One region of the Micromonospora sp. AMSO1212t genome, then DNA from elsewhere that is predicted to be linked to it. Evidence: riboswitches for the same ligand, from Rfam matches in the RefSeq annotation. Region 1 holds a riboswitch; each other region holds the start of a gene.
What was found. Region 1 has a riboswitch for cyclic di-AMP ahead of F8279_RS22665 (NlpC/P60 family protein). Riboswitches for the same ligand answer to the same signal wherever they lie in the genome.
Positions count from the first base shown of each region.

Region 2: linked by a shared signal. The riboswitch ahead of F8279_RS02355 (C39 family peptidase) and the one ahead of F8279_RS22665 (NlpC/P60 family protein) in region 1 are both predicted to bind cyclic di-AMP.
Region 3: linked by a shared signal. The riboswitch ahead of F8279_RS06190 (hypothetical protein) and the one ahead of F8279_RS22665 (NlpC/P60 family protein) in region 1 are both predicted to bind cyclic di-AMP.

Region 1 covers NZ_WBKS01000107.1:6,413-16,109, forward strand. The annotation lists gene F8279_RS22655 (C40 family peptidase) at 46-1,056, shown strand; gene F8279_RS22660 (N-acetylmuramoyl-L-alanine amidase) at 1,128-3,161, opposite strand; cyclic di-AMP (ydaO/yuaA leader) riboswitch at 3,399-3,533, shown strand; gene F8279_RS22665 (NlpC/P60 family protein) at 3,547-4,581, shown strand; gene dcd (dCTP deaminase) at 4,631-5,209, opposite strand; gene F8279_RS22675 (pyridoxamine 5'-phosphate oxidase family protein) at 5,288-5,833, shown strand; gene F8279_RS22680 (zinc metalloprotease) at 5,903-6,895, opposite strand; tRNA gene F8279_RS22685 (tRNA-Gly) at 7,165-7,238, shown strand; gene F8279_RS22690 (hypothetical protein) at 7,356-7,748, shown strand; gene F8279_RS22695 (hypothetical protein) at 7,984-8,718, opposite strand; gene F8279_RS22700 (dihydrofolate reductase family protein) at 8,874-9,485, shown strand; gene F8279_RS22705 (GNAT family N-acetyltransferase) at 9,464-9,697, opposite strand, start outside.
Region 2 covers NZ_WBKS01000004.1:102,380-112,076, reverse strand. The annotation lists gene F8279_RS02360 (hypothetical protein) at 49-813, shown strand; cyclic di-AMP (ydaO/yuaA leader) riboswitch at 1,123-1,265, shown strand; gene F8279_RS02355 (C39 family peptidase) at 1,459-2,310, shown strand; gene F8279_RS02350 (alpha/beta fold hydrolase) at 2,472-3,218, shown strand; gene F8279_RS02345 (CDP-glycerol glycerophosphotransferase family protein) at 3,225-4,901, opposite strand; gene F8279_RS02340 (bifunctional cytidylyltransferase/SDR family oxidoreductase) at 4,921-6,423, opposite strand; gene F8279_RS02335 (ABC transporter ATP-binding protein) at 6,529-7,329, opposite strand; gene F8279_RS02330 (ABC transporter permease) at 7,322-8,224, opposite strand; gene F8279_RS02325 (TetR/AcrR family transcriptional regulator) at 8,380-9,012, shown strand; gene F8279_RS02320 (DegT/DnrJ/EryC1/StrS aminotransferase family protein) at 9,164-9,697, shown strand, end outside.
Region 3 covers NZ_WBKS01000013.1:43,337-53,033, forward strand. The annotation lists gene F8279_RS06140 (DUF2786 domain-containing protein) at 1-975, shown strand, start outside; gene F8279_RS06145 (YciI family protein) at 1,076-1,435, shown strand; gene F8279_RS06150 (RNA polymerase sigma factor) at 1,432-2,682, shown strand; gene F8279_RS06155 (CsbD family protein) at 2,749-2,922, opposite strand; gene F8279_RS06160 (cation-translocating P-type ATPase) at 2,990-5,245, opposite strand; gene F8279_RS06165 (hypothetical protein) at 5,263-6,234, opposite strand; gene F8279_RS06170 (heavy-metal-associated domain-containing protein) at 6,271-6,477, opposite strand; gene F8279_RS06175 (metal-sensitive transcriptional regulator) at 6,558-6,857, shown strand; gene F8279_RS06180 (SHOCT domain-containing protein) at 6,983-7,192, shown strand; gene F8279_RS06185 (YibE/F family protein) at 7,356-8,630, shown strand; cyclic di-AMP (ydaO/yuaA leader) riboswitch at 8,785-8,916, shown strand; gene F8279_RS06190 (hypothetical protein) at 8,920-9,697, shown strand, end outside.

The DNA of each region.
Region 1 (9,697 bases):
CTCTCGCGAGGCGCCCGGCGGTCGGTTGCAAAGGAGTCCGTGCCGGTGGCAACCACGCCCCCTCAACGTCACGCCCCGAGCGCTCCACCCGGTCGGCGGGCCGGGTTCCAACGGGTGGTACGCCGTCTGGTCACCCTGGTCGCGGCCGCCGCGGTCGGCGCCGGAATGCTGACCGCCCCGGCGCACGCGGCGCCGTCGGTGGACGAGATCGACGCGCAGATCGACAAGCAGTGGGAGCAGCTCGAACCCACCATCGAGCAGTTCAACAAGGTTCGCTCGCAGCTCCGCACCAACCAGAAGAAGTCCAAGGCGCTGAAGGACAAGATGGTGCCGCTGGAGCTGGCCTCCACGCTCGCCATGAACAAGGTCGGCGACATCGCGGCCCGGTACTACATCCAGGGCCCGTCGCAGGAGCTGGGCGCGCTGCTGGTGAACACCAAGCCGGGCACGCTGGCCGAGCAGCTGGTCATGCTGGACCGGATCGCCGACGACCAGCGCCGCCAGATCGCCGGTGTGCTCAAGGTGCGCGACGAGTACAACAAGCAGAAGGAGAAGCTCGACGCGCTGATCGCGCTGGAGATCAAGCAGCAGAACGATCTCGCGGCGAAGAAGAAGCAGATCGACTCGGAGATCAAGCGGCTGACCGCCATGCTCCCGGTGACCTCGATCCGCCCGGCGGGCTGCCCCAAGATCGACGGCGTGGTGAGCAGCGCCGCGCGGACCGCGATCAAGACGGCGTGCGCCCAGGTCGGTGACCCGTACGTGTGGGGCGCCACCGGCCCGAACTCGTTCGACTGCTCCGGCCTCACCCAGTACGCGTACAAGGCGGCGGGCATCTCGCTGACCCACTTCACCGGCGCCCAGTGGAACGAGGGCCGCAGGGTCTCCCGTTCCGAGGCGCGCCCCGGTGACCTGGTGTTCTTCGGCTCCGACCTGCACCACGTCGGGCTCTACCTCGGCAACGGGGTGATGGTGCACGCGCCACGTACCGGTAAACCGGTCCAGGTGTCGAGCATCAACACCCAGCCGCTCGCCGGCTTCGTCCGGGTCAGCTGACCCGCACCTCCTGGCAACGGGAAGGCCCCCGGTCCGTCACGGACCGGGGGCCTTCCCGTGTGCGGTGACGGTCAGCGCGGCGCGCCGACCGGGGACGGCAGGATCAGCACGTCGTCCAGGTTCACGAACATGATCCGGTGACCGAACTGGACCTGCACGTAGCGGTTCTCGCCGCGCACCACGGTCCGGTCACCCGGTGCGGAACCGTCGAACGAGACCGCCCGGTAGTACTCGCCCGGCAGCACCCCGCCGACCGCGTACCGCTGGCCGGCGGCGAACGTGTACTGCAGCGGCGAGATGGCCTGGTACGGGATGGTGTCCGGGTAGGCGGCCTGCTCCGGGTAGGCCCGCCCGTACACCGGGATGGTGGCCTTGCCGGGCCGGGGGGTCACCACGAAGCCGGTGGCCCACTTCGCCGTCGGCGCGGAGGCCGGGTTGAGGAACCACGCCTTCTGGCCGAGGTACCAGATCGCGGTCCAGTCACCCTGCCGGCCGGCGAGGGCGTACGTCTGGCCGGCGGAGGCGCGGGCGCCGTGGTCGGAGATGTACATCGTGTCCGGCGTGCCGTCCGGGCGCAGCCCGAGGTCGTTGACGAGCGGGGCGTCCGGGCTCGGCGCGGTCCGCAGGATCACCGACGAGGAGCCGCGCGACGGGCACGGCTGCGCCGGCGGGGTGGGGCTGGGGACGCCGGGCGGTTGCTGGTTGCAGCCGAAGAACGCCGGCCGGTTGGTGGCGAAGTCGGGGTCGATGGTGACCAGGCCGGTACGGGACGTGCCGGTGCTGCGGAACGGCGCCTTCATCAGGTCGAAGTAGTGCGACCAGTCCCAGTACGGTCCCGGGTCCCAGTGCATGCCGCCCACGTTGGCGGCGGTGATGCCGGGCACGTTGTCGTGGCCGATGATGTGCTGGCGGTCCATCGGGATGCCGAGCTTCAGCGCCAGGTGGCGCACCAGCTTGGCGGAGGTGCGGTACATCGCCTCGGTGTACCAGGTGCCCTGACCGGCGAAGCCCTCGTGCTCCAGGCCGATGGACTTCGCGTTGACGTACCAGTTGCCGGCGTGCCAGCCCACGTCCTTGGTCTTGATGTGCTGGGCGATGTAGCCGTCCACCGAGCGCAGCGTGTAGTGCCAGCCCAGGTAGTCGGCCCGCTTCACCAGGTCGACGCTCGGGCCGAAGTAGCCCTCGGTGTCGTGGATGACGATGTACTCGATCTTCTGCTGCTTCGGCCGGTCGCCCAGGTCGTGGTTGCCGTAGTCGCCCGGGTCGTCGCTGAGCTGCTCGTAGGGCGCGGGGATCCACTCGCAGGCCAGCCGCACCGGGCACTCCAGCCCGTCCGGCCGCTCGGCGTTGCGCAGGCCGAGCCGGGCCAGGCGGGACCGGTCCGGCTGCGCGGCGGTGGCGGCGAGCGTGACCCGCTGGCCGTCGTCGGTGGTCCGGCTGGCGCCCTGGCCGAGCTGGTCGTACACCTCGTCGGCGAAAGCCGCTGCCGCGTCCGAGGTGTCCGCGCCGGAGTACTGGGCCACCGCGGCGTACCAGGCCGCCGGGTCGGTGCCGGCACCGACCGGCCCACCCAGAGCCTTCTGGTACGACGCCAGCAGCGCCGCGCCACCGCGGATGTTCGCGGCCGGGTCGGTGCGCAGCGTCCCCGCGTCGAGCCCGGTCAGCGCGGCGGCGGCGTCGAGCGTCTGGAGCGAGGCGGGCGGCAGCGGGGTCTCCCGCTTCGGTGCGGCGGCCGTGGCCGGATCGAGCTTGAGCGGGCGGGCGTCGTCGCCGCGCGGGTCCTCGTCCTCGTCGACGTGGGCGCTGCCCGGCACGGCGAGGATGTGCGCGGCGTCGGTCAGGTGCATCGGGCCGTAGCCGCCGCTGGTGCTGGGCTGCCCGGTGTGCGTGTCCCAGCGGGACTCCAGATAGGAGACACCGAGCAGCACGTTCTGCGGTACGCCGTACTCGGCTGCTGCGGCGGCGTATTGTTGTTGCCGGTCGCTCGCGGGCGCGGACGTGTCCGGCGCGGCGGTCACCGGGCCGGTCGTCGCCAGCGCGGTGGCCGTGGCCACGGCGGCGGCGAGCAGTATCCGTCTGCCAGACGGCGGGGCGGAGAGGTGCATCGAACCTCCTGGACAGGGATGGGGGTCACTGCGTTTCCACCCTCACTCCGCACACCCGTGAGGGTCAATACCTTTCCAGTGGGTAATCAGCCCTGAAAGAAAATTTCACCTCCGCGCGGGTGCGGCACCTCATCGCGTACGGAGTGTCACGGCGCTGGAAGTTGCGGATCGATAACGGTGGTCCCTACTCTGGTGAATCGTCGGCCGCACGTCTCACCGTCCAACCCGGTCGGTGACGGTCCGACACCGCCGAGTCGCCTTCGGGCGAGCCGGGGAACCAGGTACCTGGGGTGAATCCGCAGCGATGCGGTAGGGCGGCTCCCTTCCCGCCCGAATCCGTCAGCTAACCCGGTAGGCGGTACGGAAGAAGGAGTACGGACGCCCGGTGGCACTCCATGCCCAGCGGCCGTCGTCGAACCGGTCGGTCGACCGGTCCACGGCTGTGCCGCGTACCCGCTGGTCCCGCTTCACCACCGCCCTCGCCGCCCTGGTCGGCACCGCCGTCGTCCTGACCGGCGGCACCACGGCGGCACACGCCGAACCCTCGGTCGCCGAGATCGAGGCCCAGATCGACCGCGACTGGAACAAGCTCGAACCGGTCATCGAACAGGTCAACGCCGTACGCGGGCAGCTCGCCGCGCGGCGCAAGCAGGCCGACGCGCTCGGCCGGCAGATCGCACCCCTCCAGGCCCGGGTGGACGCCGCGCTCGGCCAGGTCGGCGGGCTCGCCGCCGACGCCTACAAGGGCGACAACCTCTCCACAGTCAACGCGCTGCTCGGCAGCCGCTCACCCGGCGATCTGGTCAACGGCCTGGAACTGCTCGACCGCTTCGCGCACCGCCAGCACGAGCAGGTGCGCTCCGTCGCCGCGCTGCGCGACGAGCTGGCGGCGAAGAAGAAGCCGCTGGACGAGATGATCGCCGGTCTGGCGCGTACCGAGGCCCAGCTCGCGGCGAAGAAGAAGCAGATCGACGCCGAGATCGCCAAGCTGGAGAAGCTGCGGCTCAAGGTGTACGGCAAGGGTGGCGGCGGCCCGCTGCGCCCGGCGCCGTGCCCGGCCGGCTACCCCGGCGGCCCGGCCGGGGCGGCGGTCAAGTTCGCCTGCGCCCAGATCGGCAAGATCTACGTCTGGGGCGCGGCCGGACCGGACCACTTCGACTGCTCGGGCCTCACCATGGCCGCGTGGGCCAAGGGCGGCGTCTCGCTGCCGCACAGCGCGCGCCAGCAGCACGGCGTGACGAAGCGGGTCAGCCGCGCCGAGCTGCGCGCCGGTGACCTGGTCTTCTACTACAGCGACCTGCACCACGTGGCGATGTACGTGGGCGACGGCTGGGTGGTGCACGCCTCCCAGTCCGGCAAGCCCATCACGATGAAGCGGGTCGACGACGGCGACATCAACAGCTACGGCCGTCCCGGCTGAGGTCGTGGTCCGGGGCTCCGCCGGTGACGGCGGTGCCCCGGGCGCGGCGTCAGCGGGTCGGCCAGGTGCGCCAGCTCTGCCAGGACCGGCTCGGCGTCGGGCCGCGCTGCCCCTGGTAACGGGAGCCGTAGACGGCCGAGCCGTACGGGTGCTCGGCCGGCGAGGAGAGCCGGAAGATGCAGAGCTGGCCGATCTTCATGCCCGGCCAGAGCGTGATCGGCAGGTTCGCCACGTTCGACAGCTCCAGCGTGACGTGGCCGGAGAACCCCGGGTCGATGAAGCCGGCCGTCGAGTGGGTCAGCAGACCCAGCCGCCCCAGGCTCGACTTGCCCTCCAGCCGGCCGGCGAGCTGGTCACCCAGCGAGATCACCTCAAGCGTGGAGGCGAGCACGAACTCGCCCGGGTGCAGCACGAACGGCTGCCCCTCCGGCACCTCCACCATCGAGGTCAGGTCGTCCTGCTGGATCGACGGGTCGATGTGCGTGTAGAGGTGGTTGTTGAAGACCCGGAACAGCCGGTCCAGGCGTACGTCGATGCTCGACGGCTGCACCAGAGTGGGCTCGAAGGGCTCCAGCGCGAGCGTGCCGGCCTTGATTTCGGAGACCAGGTCGCGGTCGGAGAGCAGCATCGGAACACCATAGCGACCGGTACGGGTGACCTGCGTGTCGCACTACATCTTCGTACATGTGTTCGATAGAGTGTCCACATGGCTTCCTGGTCCGACTTCGCCGCCGACGAGCCCCGCCTCGCCGACGAGATCCGCCTCCTGATGCAGCAGTACGGGCCGGGCTTCGGCTACCTCGCCACGGTCCGCGCCGACGGCGGCCCCCGGGTCCATCCGGTCTCCCCGGTGTTCACCGCCGACGGCCTCTGGTGCTTCGTCATCGACTCGCCGAAACGCCGCGACCTCGAACGCGACGGCCGCTACGCGCTGCACTCGTTCCCGCCGGAGGAGAGCGACGACGAGGCGTACGTCGCGGGCCGCGCCCGGCCGGTGACCGACCCGGCCACCGTGGCCCGGCTTGCCCGGATCGGCCGCGCGTCGCCGCAGGGCGACTGGCGGCTGTTCGAGTTCACGGTCGAGGCGGCGATGCTGACCCGGCGCGACCCGGTGGCCCAGCCCGGCGCCGCCCCGCCGCAGGTGCGGGTCTGGCTCGACCCGCGCGGGGCCGAACCGGCCCGGCGGGAGCCGGTGGCCGCAGAGGCACGGCGCGGCCGGCACGGCTTCGACACCCGCCGCCCGGCCGCCTGACCCGGCCGGAGACGAAACGGTGCCGGCCCCGTCCGAGGACAGGGCCGGCACCGGTACGTGGTGCGAGGGTCAGGCCGCGCGGTAGGCGTTCCACGCGGTGAGCATGCGGCTCGCCTGGCCGGCGGTGAACTGGTACATGCAGGAGTCGTACGTGTAGTCCATGAAGTTGGTGATCGGGTCCTTGCCCGCGGTCGAGCAGGTGTCCCGCCCGGTCGGGCACTGGTACGCCGGGGACGCCTCGGCCGGGGTGTCGGAGACGCTGTCGCCCGAGCCGGAGCAGCCGCCCTGGAAGGTGTGGTAGAGGTTCAGCCAGTGGCCGACCTCGTGGGTGCCGGTGTCACCCTGGTTGTAATTGGTCGCGGTGCCGCCGGGCAGCGACTCGTTCAGCACGACCACGCCGTCCATCTTGTCCAGCGTCCGCTTCGGGAACGTGGCCCAGCCCAGCAGGCTGTCGCTCAGCTCGCCGAGGTAGATGTTCAGCGTGTTCTTGCCGCCCTGACGCAGCGAGGTCTTCATCGAGCGCTCGGCGGAGGAGCCCTGCACGATCGGGTACCACGACGGGTTGGTCACCCGGTTGATCTTCGTGAGCTGGAATCCGAACGCGGTGGCGGCGCCGCCGGTCGAGCCCGCGTACGACTGGTTCAGCACGGTGATCTGCTGGTTGATCATCGAGTCGGTGATGTTGCCGCCGGCCCGGGTGCTGTTCTCCTGGATGACGTGCACGACGACCGGGATCGTCACGGTGGCCAGCGGCGCGACGGCGCCGGTCCGGAAGTTGGCCCGCTCGCGCTGCGCCGCGGCGAGGTCGGCCTCACGGTCACGGACCTGCTTGGCGGTCAGGTGGTTCGGGTCGAGCTTGGCGTTGCCACCCTTCGCGACGCGAGCGTTCGCGTGCTCGTCGGCGTGGGCGTCAGCCGGCTCGGCGCAGACGCCGGCCGGGGCGGCCGAGAAGGCCGAAGCAGCGGGGACGACGCCGACGGCGGCGGTGCTGAGCAGCAGCGCGAGGGTCGACGTCGCGACACCGGCGGTACGCCGGGTCAGCAGGTTGGGACGGAGTCCCATGGGCCCACCTCTTTCTGACGGCGTGGCAGGGGGTGTGTCACGCCGGTTCGGAAACGTGGGGCAGACGTTACATCTCATCGACAGATTTGAGAACGCCCATATGTTGCCGACGTGCAACTTCGCGCCGACCGGCCTCGCTTGAGTGCTTGATCCACTCCAGCTCGGGGAGGTGGCGGGGTCAACCGCCCGCCGATGCAGCCACCTCGCCGAAGTGGCGCGGGCACCTGGATGCACGGGGGTGGTGACCTTCGGGTAGAGTGGTGCCGCCTGCGGGTGTAGTTCAATGGCAGAACATCAGCTTCCCAAGCTGACAGTGCGGGTTCGATTCCCGTCACCCGCTCCAGCGTGAAGGCCCTGATCAGGACAACAGTCCCGGTCAGGGCCTTCGATGTTCCACGGGTCACCAGCCTGCACCGGCCGATGGCCGCGGCTTCTTGCCGGGGCGCCTATGGTTCTGCGCGTGAGTGAGAATGCGTTCGTCTTCCCGGCCGTGTCCAGGGCGGACGTGTTGCGGCTCCTGGGTTCCCTCGGTGAGACCCAGCCTGATCAGTGGGTCGCGCCGGGCTCGGTCTTCCTCTGGCTGGTGGAGGAACACCGTGACCTGTACCTCGACTGGGAGCCTGAGATGGTGGCGGAGTTGGAGTGCGCGGTCGGCGAGCGGCCGGCGTGGGCGGTCCAGGTGAACTACCGGTTGTCGCGGCGGCAGGAGGCAGTGGCAGCGATCCGGACGCTGCTCGGACGCGGTGGTGTCGCGGTGGACGACTTCGTCGGTCACGTCTGGACGGTCCAGGAAGTCGAGACCGATTCCGTCGTCCGTGGTGCCAGATTCGGCGAGCCGCCGGTTCGTGCCTGACGCTCGGACGAGGTAGGGCTGCTGACGCCGCTGACTGGGGCGGTGAGCATCGGGAGAAGCGGCTCATGGGCGAGACGCAGGCCGGCGAGGCCGGACGCCCAGCTCAGGACAGGTTTCCTGGCTGGGGCCTCAGTCGTCGCTACCGCTTCTTGCGCTGGCCGTGCCCGGAACATCGGATGACACAATGCGCCGTGCGCGTTCAGGCCGAGTATCCGACGCGTCACCGCGAGGGCTGTCAGGCCCACCGCTCGGGATCGGACAGGCCGAGCCGGCGGACGTCGTCGAGCAGTTCGACCGATGCGTTGTGCTCCCGCAGTGCGCCGGGCGCGTGTCGGACGACAAACAGTTGCAGGGCGGGAACCCACGTGTCGACGTCGTGCCAACTCGGCCACGGGAGCGCGTTGCCCCGCAGGTCGTACATCCACTCATCCACGGCCTCGACCAGCCGCCGGCGGGTCACCTCGTCGACCAGAGCCTCTGCCCAGGCTGCCAGCCACGGGTTGAACTTGATGGTCGCCTCGGCGAGGAAGGAGAGGCCGTCATGGGCGGACACCTTCGCGTCGGGCTCGACCAGTACATGCAGCCACCAGGCGTTCAGAAACTCCCGCAGGGCGTCCTGCTGTCCGGCGGGCCACTCCTGCCAGCGGGCGGTGGCGAAGAAGTATCCAAGGCCAGGCGCTCCGGTCCGGGAAATTGCATCGCCCGCCACGAGGTGCTGGGTCAGCTGCGGCAGGATCCGGCGCAGCAGCGGGCCGGGATAGTGCCAGTCCGCGGTGCCGTATGTCCGGCCGAGCAGGTCATCGTCGAGCGGCACGTCCGGCGTCTTCAGCAGTGCCAACTCCTCCGCGCTGCCCCAGTGGCACTCGCAGTTGGACTCCTGCTCGTGGGCCGTCATGCCCTGGAACGCGACGGCCACACCCGCCAGCGCCTCGTCCAGGAGGCTGCTTATCTCAGTCCGATCGGGGATCATGGCGAATCCGCCTTCGAGGACTCCGGAGGCGTACGCCTGCCGAAGAGAATGATCTTACGGGCAGTCTCAGGTCGCTGGTCCCTCGGAGTCGGCGATGAGTTGCGGGTCGTTGACGGGTCTGACGGGGGACGAGCAGAAACCGGAGGAGCAGACCCATGGGCAAGTTGATCGTGACCGAGTTCCTGACCCTCGACGGCGTGGCGCAGGCTCCCGGCGAACCCGACGAGGACCGCGAGGGCGGCTTCAGCCACGGCGGCTGGCAGATGCCGCTGCTCGACGACAAGTCCGGCGCGGTGATGTTCCAGCAGGCGAGCAGCATGGACGCGCTCCTGCTGGGCCGCAAGACGTACGACATCTTTGCCGGCTACTGGCCCGAGGCGCCCGCGGACATCCCCTTCACCGGCCTGCTCAACGGCGTGCCCAAGTACGTGGCCAGCCGTACGCTCGCCGAACCGCTGGCCTGGGAGAACTCGTCGCTGGTAAGCGGCGACCTGGCCGAGCGCGTAACCGAGATGAAGGCCCGCCACGACGAGGTCCACGTGATCGGCAGCCTCGACCTGGTGCAGTCGCTGCTGCGCCTCGGCCTGGTCGACCGGCTCAACCTGTGGCTGTACCCGGTCGTGCTCGGCACCGGGAAGCGGCTGTTCGGCGAGGGGACGGTGCCGAGTGCGCTGCGGCTCACCGAGTCGGTCAACCACGCCCACGGCACGCTGCAACTGACGTACGAGCCGGCCGGCGCGCCCACCTACGGGGACGCGGCCGCGTAGGGCGCACGGAGGTCGAGCGCGTGCCGCAGGCCGGGCTCCCCGTCCAGATCCACCTCGCAGTCGGACACCCCGCCGTCGAGCACGAAACCGGCACGCCGGAGCACCGCCAGTGAGGCCGGGTTCGCCAGCGCCGCCGAGGCGACCAGCCGGCGTAGCCCGTACTCGGTACGGGCCAGTTCGCAGACGCGCCGTACGCCTTCACCGGCGAGCCC
Region 2 (9,697 bases), on a different contig from region 1:
CGAGGTCGTGCGGGTCCTCCCGCAGGTTCTTCCCGTGAGGTGCCGACCATGTCGCAGACCGCTCTGTACCACTTCCTCACCGCGGTGCCCGAGGCCGCCGCCATCTGGTCCTTCCTGCTGCTGCTCGCCCTGGGCCTGCTCGCCGCGCTCGTCGCCCGGCCGGAACGCGACCCCGAGCCGGAGGCCGCCCCCGAACCGGCCGACGCCGACGCCGTCCGCCGCGACGATCTGGTCCGCTACGCCGAGGAGGTGGCGGTGGCCGCCGCCGGGGCCGCCCAGACGGCCCGTCGCCGCCGGGAGCAGTGGATTGCCGCGCAGGACGAGGCGGACCGGGCCTGGACCGCGTACGACGAGGCGGACAGCGCCGCCCGCCGCCTGGCCGGCGCCGCCGCGCTGGGCGCCCCGCGCACCCCGCGCACCCCGGGCGAGTACGCGGCCCGGGAGCGCTGGCTGCACCACGCCGCCATGTCGGCGCACTGGCGGGGCGACCTGACCGCCCGTCAGCTCGCCGACGTGCTGGCGCACCGCAACGGGTGGGATCCGCGCCGGCACCCGGCCGAGCAGGAGATCGTGCTGGCCCGCACGGTCAGGGACGGGCGCCGGGCCGGATGGGAGCGCGCCGCCGCGCGGGAACGGACGGCCTGGCGGGACGCGGAACTGGCCGCCGAGGCCGCCCGGACGCTCGCCGCCGAGGCGTACGCGGCAACCATGGCCCTGCGGCCCGCTCTGCCGTACCGGAGTGCGACGACGAGCGCCCTGCCGGTGCCCGCTGCGGTCCGGAACGCGCGGTGGCGCCCGGCCCGGGTCGGCTGACACGCCTCGTCTCGACCGAATCGTTACCCGGAATATGGTGAGCCCGGTCACCCGGGTCACCGAATCGGGCGCGGGGCACAGAACGGGTCATCGAGTCGCGCAATTGCCGGTCGGCTGCTCGCCGTCTGTCCTGTTTCCGCCGTCGGGCGCCGTCGAAACTGCTTGTCCCATTGAGTGAAGTCAGTAACCGGGTGTTCCGAAATCTGTTACCGCGGATCACGTTTACGCAGGTGGGAGCGCTTGGCATGGGACATACCCACCGGTAGTGTCGGCGCGTCCGATGCGGTAATCGATCGCCGACGGCGACGCCGCACCGACCCGCCTAATCGAGTTCCACGAACCGGGGACCCATGAGCAACATCGGGGTGAATCCGCGAGCCTACGGCCCGCGGTAGGGCGTACTTCCCGCCCGAATCCGTCAGCTAACCCGGTCGGCGGCCACGGAAGGAGTTACCCCTCTTGCCCACCCCTCGATCGTCCCCCCGCCTCCACGGCACCGCGGTGCCCGCGCTCGCCTGACGCGCGACCGGCAACCGCCCCCTGGGCGCCCGGCATCACGGGCGTTCCCGATCCCCCGGCCATCCGGCCCCGCCAGCACGTGTGAGCTCCTCCGCGTGCCGGGCCGGCGTGTGCCGCTCACGCCCCGTGGAGGATTTCGTGAAGCACCACCTGAAGCGTCAGCTGCGACGGATCGTCACCGAACGCCCGTACCAGATCATCGCCGGATCGGCCGCCGCGCTCGTGCTGGCCGCCGGTGCCGGCACCGTCGCCGCCGCCGGTGACGACGCCCCGGTCCAGGAGAACACCGCGGCGGTCGCCGATCTCGGCGCCGCCCGCCTCGGCGAGCAGCCCGCCAGCCGCGGCGAGGCCCGTATCGCCGTGCCGCAGGCGTCGCCCAGCGCCTCCGCCGCGCCCAGCGCGTCGCCGAGCGCCTCCCCGTCGAAGAAGGCGGCCGACCCGGACACCACGGCGAAGGCCAAGCCGAAGCCGCCGTCGAGCAAGTCGCTCGACTACGACTACCAGGCGCAGATCAACTACTTCTACTGCGGTCCGGCTGCCGTGCGCAACGCGCTCAGCGCCGCCGGCATCGAGCGCAGCCAGGACGCGCTCGCCGGCCCTCTCGGCACCACCGAGATGGGCACCAACTCGGCCGAGGACACCACCCGGGTGCTCAACCAGCAGGTCAAGGGCAACCCGTACCGGACCCGCATGATTCCCGGCACTGCCACCCCGGCCCAGATGGACCGGCTCCAGGCCGACGTGGTCGAGGCGATCAACAACGGCCGTGGGGTCGTCGCGAACGTCGCCGGTACCGCCACCGACACCAACGGCGGCTGGCACTCGTTCCCGGGCGGCCACTACGTCGCGGTGGTCGGCTACAAGAACGACGGCCGGGCCGTACGCATCGCCGACTCGGCCGACCCGTCGCTGCCCTCGTACTGGGTCACCACGATCGACCTGGCACACTGGGTCTCCACGCGCGGCTACTCCGCCTGAGTCCCGCCCGCCCGCCCCGCTGATCTTGTAGTTGTGGCCCCGTTGCAACGGGCAATCCGGGCATCCCGCGGGCCGTAACTGCAAGATCGACGGGCTGGTGGGGCGCCGGCTCGGTGGGTTCGGTCTCGCGTGTCGTGTGCGGGCGGTGGCAGACTGCGCCAATGGGCGACGCGACGGGGAAGCGGCATCTGATTCTCCTGCACGGCATGGGTGCCACCGGCGAGGTGTGGCTGCCCTGGGCGCCGCTGCTGGAACGCCGCTGGCCCGGCCGCTGGCTCGCCCCCGACCTGGCGGGACACGGCTGGTCGCCGCCGCTCGACGGCTACTCGTTCGAGGCCGTGGCGCAGCGCGTGGTGGACGGACTCGGCCCGGTCCGGCTCGGCCCCGACGACCGGCTGGTGCTGCTCGGGCACTCGCTCGGCGGGGTGGTGGCGCTGGCGCTGGCCGCCCGGCGGCGAGGGCTTCCGGTTGACGGGGTGGTCGGGCTCGGCATCAAGGCGGTCTGGTCCCCGGCCGAACTGGCCAAGTCGGAGGAGCTGGCCGCCCGGCCGGTCACCTGGTTCGCCACCCGCGACGAGGCGGCCCGCCGCTACCTGCGCGTGTCCGGGCTCGCCGGGCTGTTCGCACCGGACCACCCGGTGGTGGAGGCGGGGTTGCGCCGGGTGGACGGTCGCTGGCGGCTCGCGATGGACCCGGCCGCGTTCGCCGTCGGGGAACCCCGGCTGCCGTCCCTGCTGGCCGCCACCGATGTGCCCGTGCTGCTGGCCCGGGGCGAGACGGACCCGATGGTGACCGACGCGCAGCTCAAGGAACTGGGCGTGCCGGTGGCCACGCTGCCGGGGCTGGGCCACAACGCGCACGTCGAGGATCCGGAGGCGGTGCTCGCCCTGCTCGACCCGTACCTCTGAGCGGGCCTACACCTCGGCGCGCGGCGCCGGGACCGCCCAGTCGGGTTCCAGTTCGCGGCGGGCGGCGGTGAGGAACGCCTCGGCGTAGGCGTCGGCCGGGAAGTCGCCCAGGTAACGGGTACGCGCCGCCCAGCGCTGTGCCGCCTTCGGGTCGGCGTCGAGCAGGTCGGTGAGCACTACGTCCACGTTGGACATGTCGCGCCGCAGCACGTAGCCGGACGCGGCGAGCGGGAACCGCTCCACGAAGTGCTCGCCGTCGGCGCCGGTGTCGGTGACCGCGTACGGCTTGCCGGAGTAGAGCCAGTCGGAGATGACCCCGGAGACGTCGGAGACCAGCGCGTCGGCGCGGTTGACGCACTCGGTGAGCGTCAGCTCGCGGCTCGCGGCGGCGCCCCACAGGTGCGGCCGGCCGGTCTTCGCCCGGTCGGCGGCGAGCAGTTCGGTGAGCCGGGCGAGCTGGCGGGCCGAGGCCGGGTTCTTGCCGGTGTACGGGTGGGCGCGCAGGACCACCGCGGCGCCCCGGTCGATCAGCCGGCGGATCAGCGTCTCGGCCACCGGCAGCGAGCAGTAGTTGGCGTCGGCGTGGTGCCCGGTCCAGGTCGGGGTGTAGAGGACCGTGGGGTGCGCCGGTGCGGTGACCGGCTCCCGGCGTACCTCGATGGCCTCGACCTGGGGGCGGCCGACCACGACGAACTTGTCGGCGGGGATCTCCACGCCGGCGCGGGCGTACCTGTCGATCGCGGCCTGCCCGGCCACGAAGATCTTGTCGAAGATGGCCGAGACCGGGTTGGCGCTCGGGGCCTTGTCGCTGTCGCCGTGGTGCAGCTGCACGTGGGTGAGCTGGTTGAACCGGATCACGTGGGCGTTCTTCGCGCCGTGGTTGACGTAGAACGCCACCCGCAGGCTCGGCACCAGCGCCTCGTCGAGCGCCTTCAGCGTGGGGCAGAGGACGACCGGGGCGCGGGTGGCGGCGGCCACCGCGGGCAGGAGCTCCGGTTCGCGCAGCACCACCACGAACGGGCGGCCGATCCGCTCCAGGTACGGCAGCCACATGGTGACCTGGTACTCGGAGCCGGGCGGGGCGGAGAAGTGCAGCACGAACTCGGGCTGGTGACGGCGCAGCGCGCGGCCGACCGGGCCACCTCCGGCGGGCGGGCGGAACCGGCGCCGGGCGAGGTCCAGCGCGACCGCCCCGCAGCCGGCGCCGACGAGCAGCGCGGCGACGAGCGCCGTCCAGGCGGGCAGCGCCAGGGCGGCGGCGAGCGCCACCACGGCGAGCAGCACCAGCAGCGCGTCGCCGAGCCGGGCGGCGACGACCGGTGTCCACGTGCGGACCGGAAGGTTCGCCGCCCGGATCTCCAGCGCGCCGGCCTGCCGCAGCGGCCCGACCAGCAGCACCAGCCCGAGCAGGACCAGCGCGGTGGCGGCCAGCGCCGGGTCGAAGCCGTCGTCGAGCCGCCGCGCGTAGCCGACGAGGATGCCGGCGGCGACGAGCACCGTCTCGGCGAGACCGTCGGCGGACGGCCGGACCCGGCGCTCCCAGGCGGTCGCGGCGAGCGCCGCGACGGCCAGGGCCAGGCCCCAGCCGGTCGCCCCGGTGAGCGCCACGACGAGGAAGGCCAGCACCGCCAGCCCGGTGGTCAGCACCCGGGCGAGCAGCTTGCGGACCAGGTCACCACGCATCTGGTACGTCCCGTCGGGTTCAGGCGTCGGCGGACAGCTCGGACCGGTGCGGGCCCGGCTGGGCCGGTACGGCGGCCACCTGCTCGCCGGGGGACCGGCGCACGTCGACCACCTGACCGGTCAGTTCGGAGATCAGCACGTCTAGGGACGCCTGCGCGACCGCCTCGGAGGAGAGCAGCGTGTGCTCCGGCTCCTCGCCGAACGCCCGCGTCCGCATGGGGGTGGCGGTGCGTTCCGGGTTGACGCAGTTGACCCGTACGCCGAACTCGGCCCACTCGTCGGCGAGCGCCTGGGTCAGGTTGACCAGCGCGGCCTTGGTGGCCGAGTAGAGCGCGTAGCGGGCCCGGCCCCGGGTGTACGAGCTGGACGTGTAGAGCAGCAGCTGGCCCTTGGTCTGCTGCAGGTACGGCAGGGACTGGCGCGCGATGGTGACCGGGCCGACGAAGTTGACGTGCAGGAGACGGTCCATCGTCTCCGAGTCCATCTCGGCGAGCGCGCCCTTCTCCAGGATGCCGGCGGTGACCACCACGTGGTCGATTCGGCCGGTCGCCTCGAACGCGGTCTTCAGCGCGGCGGTCACGTCCTCGGCGCGCTCGACGTGCGTGCCGGTGGTGGAGCGGCTGAACGGGAAGACCTGGGCGCCGTAGCCGCGGGCCAGCTCGGCCAGGTCGTGGCCGATGCCGTAGCTGCCGCCGAAGACCACGATGGTCCGGCCGGTCAGCTCCTCGGCGTAGCTGCGGTGGTCGGTCAGGCGGGGCGCCTGGGCGGCGGCGAGCTGGAAAAGCTTGTCGGCCAGGTGCACGTCGACCGGGTGAGTGACCTTGATGTTCTCGTCCGAGCCGTCGATCACCTTGATCGGCGTGCCGGGCAGGTAGCGCAGCACCACGCCGCAGTCGTCGGTGGCGGCGAAGTCGGGATCGCCCTCGGCGCGGCGGTACGCCTCGCGGATGGTGCCGGAGCGGAACGCCTGCGGGGTCTGGCCGCGGCGCAGCCGGGAGCGGACCGGGATGTCGGTGATGCAGTCGTCCGCGTCCACCTGGACGATCGTGTCGGCGGACGGGATGGCCACGTCCACGGCCGAGTACGTCCAGAGCGCGTTCACGCACTCGCGCACGATCCGGGCGCTGACCAGCGGGCGGACCGCGTCGTGGAAGAGGATGTTGACGTCGCCCTCGCCGACCGCGTCGAGCGCGATCCGGGTGGTGTCGTTGCGGGTCTCGCCACCCTCGATCACCTTGGTGACCTTGCGGAAGCCGGCGCCGGCGACGATGCGCCGCGCGTCGTCGACGTGACCGGTGGCCATCAGCACGATGATCTCGTCGATCTCCGGCGCGGCCTCGAAGACGGCGAGGGTGTGCTCGATGATCGGCTTACCGGCGATCTTGAGGAGCTGCTTCGGGATGCCCAGCCCGAGGCGCGTGCCGGTCCCCCCGGCGAGGATCACGGCCACCGTACGCGCGGGGCGCCAGGGTGCCGGGCTCGCCGGCGCGGCGTCCGGTGCGGTGGTGTGGTCCTGCGTCATTGCCGTACCTCACTCTGGGTGAAAGGGGATGGATCCGAAAACCTTAACGCGTACGCGGGAGCGCACCGCTCCGGGCGGAACCCGGTGCGGTGCGCTCCAGAAGCGCTACTTCTGGTTCTCGTACGCGTCGCAGACCTCCTTGGTGGGGCCGTCCATCTTCAGGACGCCGCTCTCCAGCCAGATGGTCCGCTCGCAGGTGTCCCGGATCGAGCCGATCGAGTGGCTGACCAGGAAGACCGTGCCGGCACTGTCGCGCAGTTCCCGGACCCGCTGCTCGCTGCGGACCCGGAACTTGCGGTCGCCGGTGGCCAGCGCCTCGTCGATGAGCAGCACGTCGTGCTTCTTCGCCGAGGAGATCGCGAAGCGCAGCCGCGCGCCCATGCCGGAGGAGTAGGTGCGCATCGGCAGCGAGGCGAAGTCACCGCGCTCGTTGATCCCGGAGAACTCGATGATCTCCGGGGCGATCTTCTTGACCTCGTCCGGGTGCATGCCCATGGCCAGGCAGCCGAGCACCACGTTGCGCTCGCCGGACAGGTCGTTGAGCAGCGCGGCGTTCACGCCGAGCAGCGACGGCTGGCCCTGGGTGTAGACGGCGCCGCGGGCCGGCGGGAGCAGCCCGGCGATGGCGCGCAGCAGTGTGGACTTGCCGGAGCCGTTGCTGCCGATCAGGCCGATCGCCTCACCCTCGTACGCGGTGAAGCTCACGCCCTTGACCGCGTGCACCTCGCGGATGTTCGGCGCCTTGGTGCGGGAGACGATCCGCTTGAGCGCGGAGACCGGGGTGGTGCCGCCGCTCGCGCCCTTGTGGATCCGGTAGATCACGTGCACGTCGTCCACCACCACTGTGGGGACGCGACCCGAGTCGGTCACCGGGCCGGCGTTCAGCGGCAGGGTCTGCTCAGCCACGGCCGTACTCCTTCTCTCCGCGCCAGAAGTAGACGAACCCGCCGATGCCCATCACGACCGCCCAGAACAGGCCCATCGCCCACAGCTTCAGCGGGGAGCTGATCAGGTTGGGCTGGTGCGAGTCGAGCAGCGCGTAGCGGGCCAGCTCGATGAAGACCAGCGGGGGGTTCCACTCCAGGATGTTCGCCGCCCAGTTCGGCAGGTGCTCGCGGATGAGCGCCACCGGGTAGAGCACGCCCGAGGCGTACAGCCAGGTGCGCATCACGAACGGCATGACCTGCTTGAGGTCGGTGGCCTTGGAGCCGAGGCGGGCCATCACCATGCTCAGCCCGACGTTGAAGATCGTCTGGAGAAGCAGCATGGGGACGATCAGCACCCAGCGGAAGGTGATCGGCTCGCCGGTCAGCAGCACGATCGCGGCGAGCACGACCATCGACATGAGCAGCTGCTGGAGCTGGACCAGCGTCACGGTGATCGGCAGCGCGGCCCGCGGGAACTGGAGCGCCCGGATCAGGCCCAGGTTTCCGGTGATCGCGCTGGTGCCGTTGGACGCCGCGGTCTGGGTGAAGATGAAGATGAAGATGCCGGTGCACAGGTACGCGATGAAGTTCGGCACGTTCCGGTGCTGGGCCAGGATCACGCCGAAGATCAGGAAGTAGACCGCCGCGTTGGTGAGCGGTGTCAGCACCTGCCAGAGCTGACCGAGCTGGGTGTTGCTCAGCGAGGAGGCGACCTTCGCCCGCGAGTACGCGGTCATGAAGTGCCGGTACGCCCACAACCTGCGGGCGTACTCACCCAGGGCGGGTCGTTCCCCGGCCACCCGTAGCCCGTACCGCTGGGCCAGCTGGGCCCGGGTCAGTCCGGATTCGGGGTCGGCCACCGCGGTGTTGGCCATGTTCAGGCGCTCCGATCTTTCGTGCTGATGGGGAGCAGTGCGGTGAAAGAGATCCAGCGTGGCCGGGCGGGGAGGAGCCGCCTCGCTGCTGCATGGAAGGTAGTCCACCGAACGTCGGGACGCAACCGTACCGTCGTTGCGCTACATTGTTCCACGTGACGACCGAGAAGAGGCGTGCCCCGGCCGGCGCGGCGGTGCTGCGCGGGGAGATCACCAGTGCCATCCGCGCCGCCGTGATGCAGGAATTGGCCGAGGTGGGCTACGGTCGCCTCTCCATCGAGGCGGTGGCCCGCCGGGCCGGTGTGAGCAAGACCGCCATCTACCGCCGTTGGCGTTCCAAGCTCGACCTGGTGCTGGACATGGTCTCGGCGGTGGCGGGCCGGAACATCCCGCTGCTGGACACCGGCAGCCTCCTCGGTGACCTGGAGATCCTGCTGCACGTGATGGCGCGCGCGTTGCGTCACCGGCTGGCCGCGCAGATCATCCCGGACCTGCTGGCCGAGGCCGCCCGCAACCCGCAGATCGCGGAGAAGTTGCAGGCCGCCCTGGACGACTACCAGCAGGCCATCGGGCGGATCCTGATCGGCCGGGCAGTCGAGCGCGGTGAGCTGTCCCCGGACACCGACCGGCGCGCCGCCGTCGATCTCATCGTCGGTCCGGTCTACTGGCGGATGGCGATCTCCCGGGCCCCGCTGGAGTCCACCGAGGTGCCCCGGATGGCGGCCGCGATCGTCGCCGCGCTGCGGGTAGCATGCGTGGGGCCTGTACGCGACGAGGTGGAAGTCTGAACCCCGGGCCGCCCCCGGAGGGCCGTCGTCGATCATGAACAGAAGGTCACATCCGGTCGGACAATCAGTGCAACCGGCTGGTTTTCCCGACAGACCGGTACCATCCCCCGAAATGTCTCTCATGAACCACGCGTCGACAGGAGGAAGCCCCATGGCCGGGCCGCATCCAGAGTTCATTCCCCCCGCACGGCCGATCATCGGCGAAGCCGAGATCGAGGCGGCCGTCCGGGTGCTGCGGAGCGGCCGGGTCGTGCAGGGCCCCGAGGTCGCCGCGTTCGAGGAGGAGTTCGGCGACGTCGTCGGCGGCCGGCACTGCGTCGCTGTCAACTCCGGCACCTCCGCGCTCCAGCTGACGCTGATGGCGCTCGGCTTCGGCCCGGGCGACGAGGTCATCGTCCCGTCGTTCTCGTTCGCCGCCAGCGGCAACGCGGTCCGGCTGGTCGGCGCCGAGCCGGTCTTCGTGGACATCGAGCCGGGCAGCTTCTGCGTCGACCCGGAGGCGGTCGCCGCCGCCATCACGCCGAAGACCGTCGCGATCATGCCGGTGCACCTCTACGGCCACCCGGCCGCGATGGACCGGATCATGGAGATCGCGCAGCAGCACGGCCTCGCCGTGGTCGAGGACGCCGCGCAGGCGCACGGCGCCGAGCGCAACGGCACCCCGGTCGGCGCGTTCGGCACCGCC
Region 3 (9,697 bases), on a different contig from region 1:
CCGCGCGGCGCCCGCCTGCTGCGCGACGCGATGGCCGCGCAGCGACGCACCCTGCCCGCGCCGGTCCCGGCCTGGTTCGACGAACAGCTCACCGAGACCGGCGCCTGCTGGGACGACGACACGGGCTGGCTGGACCGGCGGGCCGACGGCGACCGGATCACCGCGCTTCGGGACGCGGTCGACGCGGTCGTCCTGGTGACGGGGCTGCCGCCGATCGCGGCGCTCCGCCCGCCGCCCGGCTCGGCGGGCACCGCACTTGCCGCCGCGACGCCGAGCGGTTCCCGGATGCTCGACCGGGTACGCGCGCTGCTGGCCAAGGCCGAGTCGACCGGCTACCCGGCCGAGGCGGAGGCGTTCACCGCGAAGGCGCAGGAGCTGATGGCCCGGCACAGCATCGACGCGGCGCTGCTCGACGCCGGGGCCGAGCGCTCCGGCGGCCCGGGCGGCGTGCGGATCGGCGTCGACGCCCCGTACGCGGCGGCGAAGGCGCTGCTGATCCAGGAGGTGGCGGCGGCGAACCGGTGCGAGTCGGTCTGGTCCGACGACCTGGGCTTCGCCACGGTGCTCGGCTTCCCGGCCGACCTGGCGGCGGTCGAGCTGTTGCACACCTCGCTGCTCGTGCAGGCCACCGCCGCGATGCTGCGCGGCCGGGGTGAGCGTGGCCGGGCCGGCGGGCGGCGCACCAAGGGCTACGACGAGTCGTTCCTCAACGCGTTCTCGCTGCGCATCGGCGACCGGCTGCGGGAGGCGAGCACGGCGGCGGCCGAGGAACTCGACGACGACCGGCTGCTGCCGGTGCTCGCGGCCCGCTCCGACGCCGTCCGGGAACACGTCGACCAGCTCTTCCCGGGCACCACCCGGCACCGGCTCCAGGTGCGTGACGAGCAGGGCTGGGTCTCCGGCACCAGCGCGGCCGACCGGGCCTCGCTCGACCCGGGCCGCCCGGCGCGCCGTCCGCTTCGCGGGGGTCGCTGAACTTCCCGGGGGATGATGTCGGATCGGGCGGACCGGCTCCGACCCGTCTGCGAGGCGCCACCGCCGGTGGCCCGCACCCGAGGAGTGCACCGTGAAGTACATGCTGCTGATCTGGAACCGGCCCGGCTTCGTGGAGGAGCTGTCCGAGGCGGAACGCAACGCGATCTTCGGCGAGGTCGACGAGATCATGAAAGAGCTGACCGAGTCCGGCGAGCTGGTCGGCGGCGAGGCGCTGGCCCACCCCTCGCAGACCCGCACGGCACGCCCGGCCGCCGGCGGCGTCGAGATCACCGACGGGCCGTTCATGGAGAGCAAGGAGCAGTTCGCCGGCTACCTGACTGTCGACTGCGAGACCCCGGAGCGGGCCGCCGAGATCGCCGCGCGCTGGCCGGACGTACGGCACGGTTTCGGCGTGCTGGAGGTGCGCGCGGTGATGGAGCAGGCCGGGACGGAGATGTGACCTCCCGGGCGGTCGAGGACCTGCTGCGCGAACTCGCACCGCAGGTCCTCGGCGTGCTCGTCCGCCGGCACGGCCAGTTCTACGCCTGCGAGGACGCCGTCCAGGAGGCGCTGCTCGCCGCCGCCGTGCAGTGGCCGGAGCAGGGCCTGCCGGACCATCCCCGCTCCTGGCTGGTCACCGTCGCCACGCGCCGGCTCACCGACGAGTGGCGAAGCGAGCACGCCCGCCGGGAACGCGAGGTGGCGGTGGCGGTCCGGCAGCCCGCGTACGCGGCGGTCGCCCCGCCCGCCGACGAGGAGCCGCCCAGCGCCGACGACACGTTGCGGCTGCTGTTCCTCTGCTGCCATCCGGCGTTGCCGGTGAGCGGGCAGGTGGCGCTCACGCTGCGCGCCGTTGGTGGGCTGAGCACGGCTGAGATCGCCCGCGCGTACCTGGTGCCGGAGGCGACGATGAGCCAGCGGATCCGCAGGGCGAAACAGCGGATCGAGGCGGCCGGCGCGCGTTTCACGCTGCCGTCCCCGGCCGACCGGGACGAGCGGCTGGGCGCGGTGCTGCGCGTGCTCTACCTGATCTTCAACGAGGGCCACACCGCGTCCAGCGGCGAGGCGCTGCACCGGGTCGAGCTGACCGGGGAGGCCATCCGGCTGACCCGGGAGCTGCGCCGGCTGCTCCCGGACGACGGCGAGGTGGCCGGGTTGCTGGCGCTGATGCTGCTCACCGACGCGCACCGGGCCGCCCGTACCGGGCCGGACGGCGAGCTGGTGCCGCTGGCCGAGCAGGACCGCAGCCGGTGGGACCGGGACGCCGCCGCCGAGGGGGTGGCGCTGGTGACCGAGGCGCTCACCTGGTCGGCGCCTGGCCCGTACCAGGTGCAGGCGGCGATCGCCGCGGTGCACGCGGAGGCGCCCACCGCCGAGGACACCGACTGGCGGCAGATCGTCGCGCTCTACCGGGTGCTGGAGCGGGTCGCGCCGAACCCGATGGTCACGCTCAACCAGGCAGTCGCGGTGGCCATGGTGGACGGCCCGCGTGCCGGGCTGGCGCTGCTGGCCACACTCGACGCCGACGGCCGGACCGCGGGCCATCACCGGCTCGCCGCCGTCCGTGCGCACCTGCTCGACATGGCCGGCGACCGTGCGGAGGCGCGGGCCGCGTACCTGGCCGCCGCGCGGGCCACCACGAGCCTGCCGGAGCGGCGTTACCTGGAGGTACGCGCCGCCCGCCTGGCCGGTGAGCGGCCGCGCTGATCCGCGCCTGGACAGCACGCCGGGCCGGCCCGAAGGGCCGGCCCGGCGACGTGCACTGCGCGTACGTCAGCTCTTGAAGGCATCCTTGATCTTCTCGCCGGCCTGCTTGAGCTTGGCGCCGGCCTGGTCGTTGCGGCCCTCGGCCTCGAGGCGCTCGTTGTCGGTCGCCCGGCCGATGCCCTCCTTGACCTTGCCAGCGGTGTCCTGCGACGTGTTGTCGATCTTGTCGTCCAGACCCATGATGACCTCCACTGATGCGGTTGCCTGTCGACAACTGGTTACCCCGGAGGCCGTCCGCTCAATCCCCTCACCCGATCGGGCGAAAGCGCCGCAGCCGGAGGCTGTTGCCCACCACGAAGACCGACGAGAACGCCATCGCCGCCCCGGCGAGCATCGGGTTGAGCAGCCCGGCCGCCGCCAGCGGCAGCGCCGCGACGTTGTAGGCGAACGCCCAGAACAGGTTGCCCTTGATGATCGCCAGCGTCCGCCGGGAGAGCCGGATGGCGTCCGCCGCGACCATCAGGTCGCCCCGGACCAGCGTCAGGTCGGCGGCCTCGATGGCCGCGTCTGTGCCGGTGCCCATGGCCAGCCCGAGGTCGGCCCGGGCCAGCGCGGCGGCGTCGTTCACCCCGTCGCCGACCATGGCGACCACCCGGCCCTCGCCCTGGAGCCGCTCGATCACCGCGACCTTCTCGGCGGGCAGCACTTCCGCGATCACCTCGTCGATGCCGACCTCGGCCGCCACCGCCTTCGCCACAGTGGTGTTGTCACCGGTGAGCAGCACCGGCTTCAGGCCCAGCTCACGCAGCCGGGCGACCGCCGCCCGACTGGTCGGTTTCACCGCGTCGGCCACCGCGAGCACGCCCCGGGCCCGCCCGTCCCAGCCGGCCAGGATCGCCGTCCGGCCCGCCGCCTCCGCGCCGGTCGCGGCCCGCGCGACCTCCTCGGGTACGAAGAGACCCCGCTCTCGCAGCAGCCGGGCCCGGCCGACCACCACGGTCCGGCCGTCGACGGTGCCGGTCACGCCCAACCCCTCGGCGTTGGCGAACTCACCGACCGGAGGCAGCGCCCCGGCCTCGGCCGCGGCTTCGGCGACGGCCCGCGCGATCGGGTGCTCGGAGGCGGCTTCCAGCGCGCCGGCCACCCGGAGCAGTTCGGCGGCGTCCTCGCCGTCGGCGGGCAGCACCTCGGCCAGCGCCATCCGGCCGGTGGTGACGGTGCCGGTCTTGTCCAGCACCACGGTGTCGACCCGGCGGGTGGACTCCAGCACCTCCGGTCCCTTGATCAGCACACCGAGCTGCGCACCGCGCCCGGTGCCGACGAGCAGCGCGGTCGGGGTGGCCAGGCCGAGCGCGCACGGGCAGGCGATGATCAGTACGGCCACCGCGGCGGTGAACGCGGCGGTCGGCCCGGAGCCGGTGCCGAGCCACCATCCGAGCGTGGCGGCGGCCAGCGCGATCACGATCGGCACGAAGACACCGGAGATCCGGTCGGCGAGCCGCTGCACCGCCGCCTTGCCGGTCTGCGCCTGCTCCACCAGCCGCGCCATCTGGGCGAGCTGGGTGTCGCCGCCGACCCGGGTGGCACGGACCACCAGCCGGCCGCCGGCGTTCACAGTCGCGCCGACCACGGCGTCGCCCGGACCCACCTCGACCGGCACCGACTCGCCGGTGAGCATGCTGGCGTCGACCGCCGACGTGCCCTCCTCGACCACGCCGTCGGTGGCGACCTTCTCGCCGGGCCGGACCACGAACCGGTCGTCGACCGCGAGCCGGCCGACCGGGATCCGGGTCTCCTGCCCGCCGCGCAGCACCGCCACGTCCTTGGCGCCGAGTTCGAGCAGGGCGCGCAGCGCCGACCCGGCGGTGCGCTTGGAGCGGGCCTCGAAGTACCGCCCGGCCAGGATGAACACGGTCACCCCGGCGGCGGCCTCCAGGTAGATGTTGCCGGCGCCGTCGCCGCGGGTGATGTCGAAGCTGAACGGGTGCTTCATCCCGGGCATGCCGGCGTCGCCGAGGAACAGCGCCCAGAGCGACCAGCCGAACGCGGCCAGCGTGCCGAGCGAGACGAGCGTGTCCATGGTGGCCGCACCGTGCCGCAGGTTGACCAGCGCGGCGCGGTGGAACGGCAGCCCACCCCAGACCACCACCGGGGCGGCAAGGGTGAGGGAGGCCCACTGCCAGTAGTCGAACTGCCAGGCCGGAACCATGGCGAGCACGATCACCGGCAGGGTGAGCACGGCGGAGACCCAGAGCCGGGTACGCGCGGTGCGCAGCGCGTCCACCGGCTGCCCGGCCGGGGCCGTCTCCGCCTGCTCGGGCGGCGGCGGCACCACTGCCGTGTAACCGGTCTTCTCGACGGTGGCGATCAGGTCGGCCGGCGCGATGTCGTCGGCGTACCGGACGGTGGCCTTCTCGGTGGCGTAGTTCACGGTCGCCTCGACGCCGTCCATCCGGTTGAGCTTCTTCTCGATCCGGGCGGCGCAGGACGCGCAGGTCATCCCGCCGATGGCCAGTTCGATCAGGTTCGGCGCGGTGGGCAGCGCCTTTCCCGTGGCAGTCATCGCGGCACCTCCGGCGCTCAACTGTGCCCGTGCCCCGGGGTGCCGTGTCCGGCGTCCGGGGTCGGTGCGGTGGTGGATGCCGGCGCGGTGGGCACCGGCGCGGTCCGGTCGCCGGCCAGGACGGTGAACTCGGCGGTGTGCACCGCGTCGCCGTGCCGGAAGTCCAGGTACAGACGGTACGCCCCGGCCGAGGGCACCTCGGCGGCGAACGTGACCGCCGGACCGGCCGGTGTGCGCCCGTCGCCGGGCATGCCCTCCGGGTGCACGTGCAGGTACGCCAGGTCGCCCTGCCGCAGCGCCACCAGGTGCCCGTACGCGCCGAGGTAGGGCTGAAGGTCGGTGACCGGCTGCCCGTCGCGGCTGACGGAGAGAGTGAGCCGGCTGGTGCGGCCCGGCTCCGGCGTGCCGGTCAGCGTGACCGTGTAGCCGTCGACTGTGGTGCTGGTCACCGGCGTCGGCAGCGGCCGGGCGGCCAGCTCGCCGGGGACCGTGACGTCCAGGCCGAGGGTCAGCGGCTCCGCGCCTTCCGGGGTGAAGTCGGCGAAGGCCCGCCAGACGCCGGGGCCGTGCAGCGGCGAGGCGACCCGCCAGGTGCCGTCGCCGGTCATCTCCGGGTGGACGTGCCGGAACCCGGAGAGGTCCCGGCGGGCGACGATCAGGTGCATGCGCTTGTCGTGGGCCACCTCGAAGCGGGTGACCGGAGCGCCGTCCGGGCCGGTGATCCGGAAGGCGAACTGCCCGGCCGGGGCGGCGGCGGGCTGGAACGTGTAGCCGCGTTCGGAGACGAGCAGCCCGCCGGGCAGGTGCGCGGAGGCGCCGCTCTCGTCACCGTGGCCGGTGTCGCCGGCCCCGTGGTCGCTGTCGCTGTCGTCGTGGCGGGTCTCGGCGGCCGGGGCGACGGGATCGGCCAGGTTGCCGATCCCGTACGCCGCGCCGAACACCGCCACGAGGCCGAGGGCGAAGCCGCTGAGCTTCGTCGCCGTGTTCATGGTGTCTCCTCGGTTTCTGCGGGTCCGTCGGACCCGTCACGTACCGACGAGGTCGTAGCCGGCCTCGTCGACCGCCGCGCGGACCGCGTTCGCGTCCAGCGGGTTCTGACTGGTGACGGTGACCCGGCCGCCGGCCAGGTCGACCTGGACGTCGGTGACGCCCGGTAGCGCGCTCAGCTCGGTGCTCACCGAGTTGACGCAGTGCCCGCAGGTCATGCCGTTCACCTGGTAGGTGGTCTCCATCTCGCCCTCCGATCTGATACCCCCTAGGGGTACGTCTCGAACGTTAGCATACCCCCGAGGGGTACGGTATCCTCGGTTTCATGACCGCGCCGTCCAGCCCGACCCGGGGCTACACCGCCAGCAAGGACCAACTCCTCGCCCGGCTCCGCCGAATCGAGGGCCAGGTCCGTGGCATCGAGAAGATGGTCGAGGACGACCGCTACTGCATCGACGTGCTGACCCAGATCTCGGCCATCCAGGCGGCGCTGGACAAGGTCGGCCTGGGCCTGCTCGACGGCCACGCCCGGCACTGCATGCACGAGGGCGCCGCCGAGGGCCGGGCCGACGAGATGGCGACCGAGATGATGGCCGCCGTCGGCCGCCTGATGAAGCGCGGCTGAGCGGGGACCTCCGACCCTCGGAGCAGGGCACATCGACCCGCGCCGACGCGACCGGGCGGACGTACCGTCGAAGTGGCGGGCAGGCCGGACCGGCGGACCCGCGGTGACGGACGGAGGGCGGCCCGATGATGTGGCAGAGCCCGATGATGGGCTGGATGTGGATCTGGTCCCTGCTGGTGCTCGCGGTGCTGGCGGGGCTCGTCTGGGCGGCCGTGCGGTGGACCGGCCCGCAGTACCTGGGCCCGACGACGGCCCGGCGCATCCTCGACGAGCGGTACGCCCGCGGCGAGATCGACGAGGACGAGTACCGGCGACGCCGGGCGGGCCTGGCCTGATCCGCGCGGGCGCGCGTCACCGGCCACGGTGTCCGGGAGCGCCCGGCCGGGCTGCCTACCATGGCCGGGCGACGCCCCGGACGTGGACGACACGTCCGCGCCGGCCGGGTGACCAGACCGGCCCGGCGGACCAGGCGTCGCCGCGACCGTTGGGAGAGACGCCATGGGTGCCGACCACACCCACCCCGCACCACCCACGCCGCCGGGCGTACGACGGCTGCTCGTCGCCGTGGTGGTGCCGCTGTTCGTGATCACCGTGATCGCGGCGCTGGTGCTCTGGCCCCGGCAGGACCGGGAGCCGGTCGGCGGTGCGGACGTCCCCCGCTACCACGGCACCGTGACCCGGGTGGTCACCGAGCCCTGCCCCCCGACCCCGGAGGCCCCGGACGGTGGAGGTGGGCCCTGCGGCACGGTGACCGTCACCGCCGAGCAGGGCCCGGACGCGGGCCGGCAGGTCGAGACGCCGATCCCGGCCGGGCCGGGCGCGCCCCGGGTCGCGGTCGGCGACGAGGTCGTCCTGGTCGAGCTGACCGACCCCGCCGATCCGGCGGTGAAGTCCTACAACATCGCCGAACACCAGCGCGGTACGCCGCTGATCTGGCTGATGGTGCTCTTCGCCGCCGCGATCGTGGCGTTCGGCCGCTGGCGCGGGCTCGCCGCGCTCGGCGGCCTGGTGGCCAGCTTCGCCATCCTGCTCGGCTTCGTGCTGCCGGGCATCGGCGCCGGCCAGCCCCCGCTGCTGGTGGCGATCGTGGGCGCCGCGTTGATCATGTTCGTGGTGCTCTACCTGACCCACGGGATCACGGCGCAGACGTCGGTGGCGGTGCTCGGCACGCTCGGCAGCCTGGTGGTCACCGGCGTGCTCGGCCTGCTCGCCACGTCCGCCACCCACCTGACCGGATTCGGCAGCGAGGACGCCACCACGCTGTCCATGTTCCAGGGCGACGTGGACCTGCACGGCCTGCTGCTGGCCGGCATCATCATCGGCTCGCTGGGCGTGCTGGACGACGTCACAGTCACCCAGGCGGCCACCGTCACCGAACTGGCGCACGCCAACCCGGGGCTGTCCCGGCGGCAGCTCTACCGGGCGGCCACCCGGGTCGGCCGGGCCCACATCGCGTCCACCGTCAACACCATCGTGCTGGCGTACGCGGGTGCCTCGCTGCCGCTGCTGCTCCTACTGGTCGCGGACTCCCGCCCGGTGAGCGAGATCCTGACGAGCGAGTTCCTCGCCCAGGAGATCGTCCGCAGCGCGGTGGCCACGCTCGGCCTGATCGCCGCCGTACCGCTGACGACCGGACTGGCCGCGATCGTGACGACCGCCGGACGGCGCTCGCGCGGCGCGGAGCCGGCGGCGCCCGCGGCCCGACCGCCGGCCGGACGGGACGACGCGCTGGAGGCGCTCGGCGGCGGGAAGAGTACGGAGGCCGCATGGTGACACTCCGCAGCGTGACCATCGATTTCAAACGCGACGCTGGTCACGGTGCGCCACGGCGAAATCTCGCTATTGGTCGGCTTCCGGACGTAGATCCTCAGGAGTGCTGTCAGGTAACCTCGCTGCCGGTCACCGCCGAAGGCGCGCACCGGCGCCAGCGGTGCCGCCGCCCAATCGCCCGCGGGCGAGCCGGGGAACCAGGTACATGGGGTGAATCCGCAACAGCGGTAGGGGCCACTTCCGTCCCGAACCCGTCAGCTAACCCGGTCGGCGGCCGACGGAAGGGAACACTGTGACGGCACCCCTGCGCCGCTGGCTGACACCCGTGGTGGCCGTGCTGGCCTCGCTGGCCGTGCTGGCCGGGCCGACCCCGGCGACCGCGGCCCCCACCGCGGCGGCCCCCGGCACTCCCTCGGGACACGAGGAGGACGGCGAACCGCCACTCATCACCGAGGCGATCGACGCCGCCAACCGGAACTTCCTCCAGGCCAAGGCGAAGCTCGCCAAGTCGCAGGACCGCCAGCGGCGGCTGGCGGCCGAGGTGAAGACGGCACAGGCCGAACTCGAAGCGCTCAGCCCTCAGGTCAACCAGCTCGCCGCCCAGTCCTACCGGACCGGCCGGATGGGCGCCATGGCGATGCTGCTGGAGAGCAACTCGCCCGACTCGTTCGTCCGCCGGGTCAACGCCCTGGACGAGCTGAACCTCCTCAACGCGCAGCGCCTGGCCGCCATCAACGCGGTCAAGACCCGCGCCGAGCAGGCCAAGATCGCGCTCGACGCCGAGGTGCGCGAGCAGGAGAAGCAGAAGAACGCGATGGAGCGCGAGAAGGTGCAGGCCGAGCGCGCGCTGAAGCTCGTCGGCGGTCTCGGCTTCACCGGCGGCCTGGTCTCCGCCACCTCACCGGTCGCCAAGATCGCCCCCGGCCGCACCGCCGACGGCGGATGGAAGGCCGAGTCGTGCAGCGAGGACGACCCGACCACCTCGGGCTGCGTCACCCCGCGCACGCTGCACGCGTACAAGGAGGTCCGGCGCGCGGGCTTCAAGCGCTTCGTGGGCTGCTACCGGTCCG